DNA from 2 places in the Rhodococcus sp. G6(2025) genome. Region 2 is predicted to be linked to the other one. Evidence: riboswitches for the same ligand, from Rfam matches in the RefSeq annotation. Region 2 holds a riboswitch; the other holds the start of a gene.

What was found. Region 2 has a riboswitch for thiamine pyrophosphate ahead of thiO (glycine oxidase ThiO). Riboswitches for the same ligand answer to the same signal wherever they lie in the genome.
Region 1: another riboswitch for thiamine pyrophosphate. It lies ahead of ACLIVD_RS06325 (3-oxoacyl-ACP reductase); the one in region 2 lies ahead of thiO (glycine oxidase ThiO).

Annotation. Positions count from the first base shown of each region.
Region 1 is NZ_CP179750.1:1,316,375-1,321,052, reverse strand. Features, by position in the region: gene ACLIVD_RS06330 (LLM class flavin-dependent oxidoreductase) at 1-1,272, opposite strand, end outside; gene ACLIVD_RS06325 (3-oxoacyl-ACP reductase) at 1,274-2,038, opposite strand; TPP riboswitch at 2,087-2,191, opposite strand; gene ACLIVD_RS06320 (MarR family winged helix-turn-helix transcriptional regulator) at 2,264-2,716, shown strand; gene ACLIVD_RS06315 (organic hydroperoxide resistance protein) at 2,719-3,141, shown strand; gene ACLIVD_RS06310 (oxidoreductase) at 3,163-4,041, opposite strand; gene ACLIVD_RS06305 (CocE/NonD family hydrolase) at 4,082-4,678, opposite strand, start outside.
Region 2 is NZ_CP179750.1:6,410,252-6,414,929, reverse strand. Features, by position in the region: gene ACLIVD_RS29785 (GlnX family signal transduction membrane protein) at 1-1,050, opposite strand, end outside; gene ACLIVD_RS29780 (NUDIX hydrolase) at 1,196-1,954, shown strand; gene thiE (thiamine phosphate synthase) at 1,955-2,653, opposite strand; TPP riboswitch at 2,678-2,790, shown strand; gene thiO (glycine oxidase ThiO) at 2,789-3,856, shown strand; gene thiS (sulfur carrier protein ThiS) at 3,859-4,083, shown strand; gene ACLIVD_RS29760 (thiazole synthase) at 4,076-4,678, shown strand, end outside.

The DNA.
Region 1 (4,678 bases), 2.9 Mb from region 2:
GCGCAGAGTCTCTGTCTCATACTCCGCGCGGAACAGCCCACGCTTCTGCAGGACGGGGATCACCTCGTCGACGAAGTCTGCGAGGCCGTTCGGGTAGAGCGGCGGCATCAGGTTGAAGCCGTCGGCCCCGCCGCGGCGGAACCACGTTTCGATCTCGTCGGCGATCGATTCCGGGGTTCCGATCATGGTGCAGTGGCCACCGCCGGCCGCCAACGTGCCCAGCAGCGACCGCACGGTGGGACGGTCCTTCTCGATGATCCGCAGGATCGTGTCGTACCGGCCCTGCGGCCCGGTGAACTCCGACAGCGGCGGCAGCGCGGGAACGGGAGCGTCCAGTTCCCAGGCACTGCAGTCCTGCTGGACGAACATCGACAACTGCGCCAGAGACTGTTCGACGGGCAGGAGCGCGTCGAGTTCCGCCTTCTTCCGCCGGGCCTCCTCGGTGGTCGAACCGACATAGGTCACGAGACCGGGCATCACGGTCACCGCGTCGGCGTCGCGGCCCGCCGCGCGGATGCGCCGCTTCACGTCGTCGTAGTAGCTCTGCGCGGCCGTGAGGTCGTAGGCGACGGCGTAGATGCCCTCGGCGCACCGGGCGGCCAGGTCGCGGCCCTGATCGGACGCGCCCGCCTGGAACAGCACGGGACGACCCTGCGGCGAGTGCGGCACGTTCAGCGGACCGTCCACGAGGAAATGCTTTCCCCGATGCTCGACCGGCTTCACCTTGGCCGGGTCCGCGAAGATGCCGTCCCGGTCGAGCACGAGCGCGTCGGGCGCCCACGAATCCCACAGGGCGAGTGCCACGTCGACGAATTCCGCGGCACGCGAATAGCGTTCGTCGTGCGGCGGCATCTCCTCGAGCCCGTGGTTGCGCGCTTCGGCGTCGAACATCGACGTCACCACGTTCCAGCCGGCGCGGCCGCCGCTGATGTGGTCGAGCGACGCCAGCATCCGGGCGGCGTGGAACGGTGTGTAGAACGTGGTGGACACCGTCGTCACCAGTCCGACCCGCTCCGTCGCCCGCGCCATCGCGGACAGCGCGGTGAGCGGTTCCAGGAACCACATGCCTCCGGATGCGGGGTCGCGCACCGAATGCCCGTCCGCGAAGAACACCGCGTCGAGGCAGCCCCGCTCCGCGGTCTGCGCCAACTCCTCGTAGTAGGCGATGTCGCAGAGTCGCTCCACCTGGGACGAGGGGTGCCGCCACGCGGCGCCGTGGTGCCCGCAGCTGTAGAGGAATGCGTTGAAGTGCAGTTGCCGGACGTCGGTCATGTCAGTCCTTGACCAGTCCGCCGTCGACGACGAGGTTCTGGCCGGTCACCGACCGCGACCACGGGGACGCGAAGAACAGCACCGCGTCGGCGAATTCGTCCGGGGTGGTGACGCGCTGCAGCGGGGTGCTCGCCGCGATGAGGTCGAATACCTCGTCGGGAGTGGCGGCGCTCGCGTCGGTGGTGCGGAGCAGCCCGCCCGAGACCATGTTGACGGTGATGCCGTCGGGACCGAGGTCGGCGGCGAGGGTGCGGGTCAGCGACAGCGCGGCGGCCTTGGCGGCCGTGTAGTCGTGGTACGGGACGACGGGGTTCTGGAACAGGTTGGTGCCGATGTTCACGATCCGGCCGAACCCGAGCGTACGCATGCCCGGCAGCGCGGCCTGCGTCGTGTGCAGCGTCGCCTTCACGCTGCCACGCAGCTGCGAGTCGAAGGACTCCCACGTGATGACGTCCGCCTTGTCGCGTGCGTCGCCGTTGAAGGAGAAGTCGGCGAGCGCGTTGTTGATCACCGTGGTCACCGGGGAGCCGAAGTGCTCCTCCGCCGCGGAGAACAGGGCCGCCACCTGTCCGGCATCGGTGACGTCGGCCCGGAGCGCGACCGCACGGTCCGCGCCCAGGGACGCCGCGAGTTCTTCGGCCGCGTCCCGGCTGTTCCGGTAGTTCACGATCACCCGCGCGTTCTGCGCCGCGAACGACCGCACGATGGCGGCGCCGAGGCCCCGCCCACCGCCGGTCACCAGGACGATCTGCTTGTCGAGCTGCATGCTGTCACCTTCCGTTCGGTCGGCGACGAGACATCGGATGAGCGCATACGGGCGTCTCCGCGACATCCCTTCGCCGGCATTACCCAGTTCAGGTTCGACGGGTCTGTTCTCAGCCGTCCGGCTCGTCGCCGGGCAGCACCCCGTGTCACTGGCCAACAGTGTAAGCGCAATCACCGATTCCAGTTCTTGGTTGTGCACAACCTAGTTGTATGCAACTATTCAGTGGTGACCGACAACCTCACCCTCGACCGCCAGGTGTGCTTCGCCCTGTACTCGGCTTCCCGGGCCATGACGGCGAGATACCGGTCGATGCTCGACTCGTTGGGAGTGACCTACCCGCAGTACCTCGTGCTGTTGGTGCTCTGGGAACGGGACGGCCGCGGAGTACGTGAGATCTGCGACGCCCTCGACCTCGACACCGGCACGCTGTCTCCACTGCTCAAGCGGCTCGAAACCCTGGGACTGGTCGAACGCCGGCGCTCCTCGGCCGACGAGCGCCGGGTCGGGATCCACCTCACCGAGAAGGGTGCGGCCCTCCGCGCCGCCGCGGAGGGCATCCCCGCCGAACTCGCCGACTCGACGGGAATGGAGATCGACGAACTCGTCGCCCTCCGGGACACCCTGTCGCGGCTCACCGAGTCACTTCACAGCTTCACCACCCCTACAGGAGAGAAGTAACCATGAAGATCGTCTACACCGCCGAAGCCCTCGCGACCGGAGAAGGCCGCAACGGCCACGCCCGCACGTCCGACGGCAAGCTCGACCTGAACCTCGCGATCCCCACCGAGATGGGCGGGTCCGGCGACGGCACCAACCCCGAGCAGCTGTTCGCCGCCGGATACGCGGCGTGCTTCCACTCCGCGCTCCAGTTGGTCGGCCGTCAGGCGAAGGCGAACGTCGTCGACTCGGCCGTCGGCGCCCGCGTCGGCATCGGCCCGACGGACAGCGGCGGATTCGGTCTCGCCGTCACTCTCGAGGTTTCCCTGCCCCACCTGCCCCGCGCCGAGGCGCTCGAGTTGACCGAGAAGGCACACCAGGTGTGCCCCTACTCCAACGCCACCCGCGGCAACATCGACGTCACCCTCGAGGTCACCGAAGACTGAGCAACCCTGACGGGCGTCGCGTCACCCGAACGTGAACTCGACGCCCGTCAGGTCCTCCGACAGCGCCCACAGCGCCCGCGCGGTGTGCTCGTCCCGCGACTTCTTGTTGGAGCCCACCACCTTCGGATGGCCACGCTGCTCGAACAGGCCGTCCGGCCCGATGTAGCTGCCACCGATCACGTCGGATGCCGTTGCCGCGTACAGCATCGGCAGCGCCCCCATCTCCGCCGACTGCGCGAAGATCCGGTTGCCGACGGCCATCAGCTTGTCCTGCACCGACTCGGTGTGGGCCTGCAGATTGGTCGATGCGTAACCGGGGTGCGCGGCCACCGCTTTCACGGGTGACCCCGCCGCGGACAGCCTGCGCTGCAACTCGTACGTGAACAGCAGATTCGCGAGTTTCGACTGCCCGTAGGCGCTCCAGCGGTTGTACTTGCGGCGTTCCCAGTTGAGGTCGTCGAGGTGAATCGTTCCCGCCTGATGTGCCGCACTCGACATCGTGGCGACCCGATCGGTGATCTTGTCGAGCAGCAGGCCGGTCAACGCGAAGTGCCCGAGATGGTTTGTGCCGATCTGCATTTCGAATCCGTCGGCGGTCGTACGCTGCGGAACCGCCATCACGCCGGCGTTGTTCACGAGCACGTCGACGGACTCGACACCGGCGGCGAACTCGCGCACCGAGGCGAGGTCGGACAGATCGAGGCGGCGCACCTCGGCGTTGTCACCGATCGACCGTGCGACGACCTCCCCCTTGTGGGTGTTACGGCAGGCCAGCACGACGTGCGCCCCCGCCTTGCCCAGCGCTCGCGCGGCCACCTCCCCGAGACCACTGTTGGCGCCCGTGACGACGAACGTGCGGCCGCTCTGATCGACGATGTCCGAAGCTGTCCACTTGGTCATGGCGTCAACCCTACGGATCTCGGGAGTTGGCGTGAACGTTTCACCACGCCTGCGCTCCGACCAGCGGCAGATTGAGGAAACTCGGCCGATCCGGGGACAACGCGACGTGCTGCGGCTTCAGTTGGCTGTCGGCCAGAATCGGTCCGAGCGGCAGGTACCGGGGGACGCTGCCCGCGTACACGTCGACGCGCAGCCGGTGCCCCGGCGCGAGGACGGCGTCGGTGGGCACGAAGTTGATGTCCACTGGCGTCACTTCACCCGGCACCAGCGGCTGACGCGCGTCCACCGTCAGATAGTGGTGCGGTTCGGTGTAGTCTCCGTTCGCCGACTTGGTGCTCTTCGAATCGTCCACGGCCCGCATGGAAGCGGTGAGCGCACCATTGGTGAGCGGGGTCGACGTGCCGTCCGGTGCGACGTCGTTCAGTGTCACCGCCCAGAATCCGTCCGGGGCGTCGAGCACCGTTTCGAGGTGCAGATTGACCGGACCCGACAGCTCGGTCGGCTGCGCGACGGGGGCGCTGGTGAACGTCAGTCCCTCGGCCTCGGCGAACCGGGAGTCCTTGCTGCACACCGATCCGAAGACGACGGCCGCGCCTGCGGTGCCCTGTGCTCCGTCGCGGGAACAGAGCCCACGAAG
Region 2 (4,678 bases):
CGCCACCTCGTCGTGGCCGACCGCGCGGTCGCCGTCGTGGGGGTAGCTCGACAGCAGGGTGTCGAGCTGACCGGACTTGTCCTCGAAGACGGCGTCGTAGTCACCGTTCGAGTCGCGGCGGACCAGTTTGAGAGTCTCCTCGGTGCGCGCCTGCTGGGCCAGGATGCGGGCGGCGGTCAACTCGTGCATCGGGCGGGCGCCCTCGGTCAGTGCCCGCTTGGTGTCGACGGAGGAGACCAGACCGGCGACCAGCATCCACACCAGGAGGATCGCCGTGCACGACGACGCCACGATCAGCCCGAGATTGAACGTGCGCCGACTGAGTCTCGCGATGACGATCTGGGCGCCGAGCAGCGCGACGAGCGCGACGAGGATCAGGATCAGCGCCAGCCAGGGCGGGCGGGAGTAGTCCCGTTGCGTGTCCGCGACGTCAGCCTCCTGCTGGGCGTGCAACTGCTGCGCCATCGGCAGCATGCTCGTCTGCATCAGCGTGGACGCCTCGCTGAGGTAGGCCGCGCCGACGGGATGGCCGGTGCGATTGTTGGCCCGCGCGGTCTCGACGAGACCGGCGTAGACGCTGAGGTCGCTGGAGATGGAGGCCAGCAGACGGCGGCTGTCCACGTCGCTCGCCGCGAGACCGCCCGACGCGTACACCAGGTCGGCGGAGGCCGTGCCGATCGCCTGCGCGTAGGTGTCGCGGAGTTCGGGAGGTTCGAGACCGCCGGAGATGAACGCCGTCGTGGCCGCGGCATCCGCCACGGACAGGGCGCTGTAGAGGTTCTGCGCCGAGAACGACAGTGGTTCCGTCTCCGCGAGGACGCTGTCGAGAGTGGCTTCCCTGCTGTTCACCGTCGAGGCGGCCACCAACCCGGCCGCGAGTGTGAGCAGGACCAGGAGGGCTCCGAGGGCGGTGAGTTTGGCGGGAGTCGACTCCAGGAACGCGCGCAGTTCCTTGCGGCGTGCCACCGCGGGGTCGACGTCGTCGTCCGCGACGGCAGACAATGCGCGGCTGCCGTGGGGTTCGATCGACGGTGCCTCACGCAGAACCACCTCGCACCCCTCCCGTGTCATGGCCGCACCTTGTGGGGAGCATATAAGCAGCGGTCGGTTCACGACTGCCGACGGGCAGTTCCGGAAGAAACCGTTAGTGTGAGGGAACTGCAGGGAGACCCATCAGGTCGGACAGGGGTAGTCGATGCGTGGTGACGGTGACGGTTGGGCAACCGGGCCGGACGGCAGTCGTCATTGGGGCAAGCACGGTGCGGCCGGGTTGTTGCTGCGTGCGCCGCTCCCCGACGAGACGCCGGCCGTGCTGCTGCAGCACCGTGCGGTCTGGAGTCACCAGGGCGGTACGTGGGCGTTGCCCGGCGGTGCCCGGGACAGCCACGAGACCACCACCCACGCCGCGGTACGCGAGGCCCACGAGGAAGCCGGCATCGAGAGCGCGGCCATCCGCGTCCGCACCGAGGTCGTCACGATGAAGGCCGCGAGCGGCTGGAGTTACACCACGGTGATTGCCGACGCCGAGCGCCCACTGCCCACCGTCGCGAACGGCGAGAGCACCGAACTGCGCTGGGTGCGGGAAACCGACGTCGCCGGGTTGCCGCTGCACCCGGGATTCGAAGCGGGGTGGCCGCAACTGCGCACCACCGAGGTGCGATTGCTGCTCGACCGGCACGACGTGCTGGGCGAACGCGGCGCGCTGGCGCAGTTGTCGAAGGCACTGCCCCGCACGGTGCACCTGCCCGACGGCACCTACGGGTGGTTGCCGCGCGTCGAGGTGCTCGAAGCCCTGGACGCGGTCGGCAGCCTCGCCGAACCGGCCGGCCACGGCACCACACTGGGAACGGTGACGGCATTCGTCACCACCGACCCCGACCTGATCGAACAGTTGCCGGCCACAGTCGTGGTCCTGCCGCCCGCTACGGTGCTGGACTGGCTGGACCAGCCGTAACTACGCGTTCTGCTGCAACAGGGCGGACAGCGAGCGCGCGGCGGCCTGCGGGTCGCGGGCCTCGGTGACGGCCCGCACGACGACGATGCGGGAGGCCCCCGCGGCGAGGATCTCCGGAACGCGGGACTCGTCGATGCCGCCGATCGCGAACCACGGGCGGTTCGGCTCCGAGTCGGCGGTCGATCGCACCAGATCGATGCCCGACGCGGTCCGCCCCGGCTTGGTGGGGGTGGCCCACACCGGACCGGTGCAGAAGTAGTCGACGCCGTCCTCGATCGCCGCGAGACTGGCCTGCGCGCGACTGTGGGTGGAGCGGCCGATCAGGACGTCGGAACCCACCACGGTCCGTGCGTACGGGACGGGCAGGTCGCCCTGGCCGAGGTGCAGCACGTCGGCCCCGGCCGCCAGCGCCATGTCGGCGCGGTCGTTGACCGCGAGCAGCGCTCCGTGCCGCCTGGCCGCGGCCGCGAGCACCGACAGTGCCGCCAGTTCGTCCCGGGCGTCCATCGTGCCGAACTTCTTCTCTCCGGCCGAGCCCTTGTCGCGGAGCTGGATGATGTCGACGCCGCCGGACAGTGCGGCCTCGGCGAACTGCGCCAGGTCGCCCTTCTCGCGCCGAGCATCGGTGCACAGGTACAAACGTGCTGTTCCGAGGCGGCGCCGACGGTCCGTGAGGTTGCTGTGATGCGAGGTGGTCACGGCATGACGGTAGCCTCTACGGTGAAAGTGCAACACGGGAGTCCCGGGGAACGTGGGGCTGAGAGGGGCTCACGCCGAGCCCGACCGTCATACCTGACCCGGATCATGCCGGCGCAGGAAGTGAGGTGGAGTTCAATGGCGAGATCGGTATCCGTCGTCGGAGGCGGAGTGATCGGCCTGTCCATTGCGTGGCGCGCAGCCCGCAACGGGTGGTCGGTACGGCTGTACGACCCGTCGATCGGTTCGGGAGCGTCCTGGGTGGCGGGCGGCATGCTCGCCCCGTTGTCCGAGGGCTGGCCCGGCGAGGAGAGCGTCCTCGAACTGGGGAGCGCGTCGCTCGACCGGTGGCCCGAATTCGGGAAGGAACTCGAGGCCGGGGCCGGCGTCGAGCTGTTCACGTCGGAGAGTTCGCTCACCGTCGCGCTGGACGGCGCCGACGCGGAGGACCTGCGGACCATCGCCGAATGGGTGGGTGCGCAGGGGCGGGAACTGCAGATCCTGGGTCGCGCCGAAGTTCGGGCCCTCGAGCCGATGCTGGGTCGCGGAGTCCGGTTGGGACTTTTGGCCGTCGACGAACTGGCCGTGGACAACAGGCTGCTGTTGCAGGCGTTGCAGCGGTGCGCCGTCGACGCCGGAGTGGAGCTGATCGGGGAGGCCGTGCACAGCCTCGACCGGCTGAGCACGGACCAGATCGTCGTCACCGCGGGCATCGCGTCACCGGCCCTGTGGCCCGGGCTTCCGGTTCGCCCCGTGAAGGGCGAGATCCTGCGGTTGCGCTCGCGTCCCGGGGTGACCCCCGCGCCCGGCCGCACCATCCGCGGCAGCGTGCACGGCAGGCCCGCCTACCTGGTGCCACGGGCCGACGGCATCGTCGTCGGTGCCACCCAGTACGAGTCGGGCAACGACACGCAGGTCACGGTGGCCGGCGTGCGAGACCTGATCGCGGACGCCGAGGCGCTGATGCCCGCCATCGGCGAGTACGAACTGCGCGAGACCTCGGCAGGTCTGCGCCCGATGACCCCGGACAACCTGCCGCTGATCGGCCGGGTGTCCGATCGGGTCGTGGTGGCGACGGGACACGGCCGTAACGGCATCCTGCTCACCCCGGTGACCGCCGACGCGACGGTGGCATTGTTGGAGGGCTCGGCACTGGTCGAGGCGAAAGCCGCCGACCCCGAACGTTTCGAGAAAGTAGCGAGGTAGAGATGAGTGAGCAGCAACTAGTGGTGCCGATCGGCATCAGCGTCAACGGCGAGGACCACGAGTTCACGGAACCGTTGACCGTCACCGGGCTGCTGGAGGTGCTGAACCTGCCCACCAAAGGCATCGCGGTGGCAGTGAACGGCGCCGTGTTCCCGCGCGCCCGGTGGGACGAGCTCGTGGTCCGGGGCTGGGAGATCGAGATCCTCACGGCGGTGCAGGGTGGCTGACGCGACGCCCGGCGTGCAGAAGGGCCTCACGATCGCGGGCCGCACGTTCGGTTCACGGTTGATCATGGGCACCGGCGGCGCCGCCAACCTCACGGTGCTCGAAGAGGCGCTCGTCGCGTCCGGCACCGAGCTGACCACGGTCGCGATGCGCCGCGTCGACGCCGCAGGCGGCACCGGTGTGCTGGACCTGCTGCGCCGGCTCGACATCGCGCCGCTGCCCAACACGGCCGGGTGTCGCGGTGCGGCCGAGGCGGTGCTGACGGCGCAACTCGCCCGTGAGGCGCTCGAGACCGACTGGGTGAAGCTCGAGGTCATCGCCGACGAACGCACCCTGATGCCCGACGCCATCGAGTTGGTCAGCGCTGCAGAGCAACTGGTCGACGACGGTTTCGTCGTCCTGCCGTACACCACCGACGACCCGGTGCTGGCCCGCAGGCTCGAGGACGTCGGCTGCGTGGCCGTGATGCCGCTGGGTTCGCCGATCGGCACCGGGCTCGGTATCGCGAACCCGCACAACATCCAGATGATCGTGGAGGGTGCCGGGGTTCCCGTCATCCTCGACGCCGGCATCGGGACCGCCAGCGACGCGACCCTC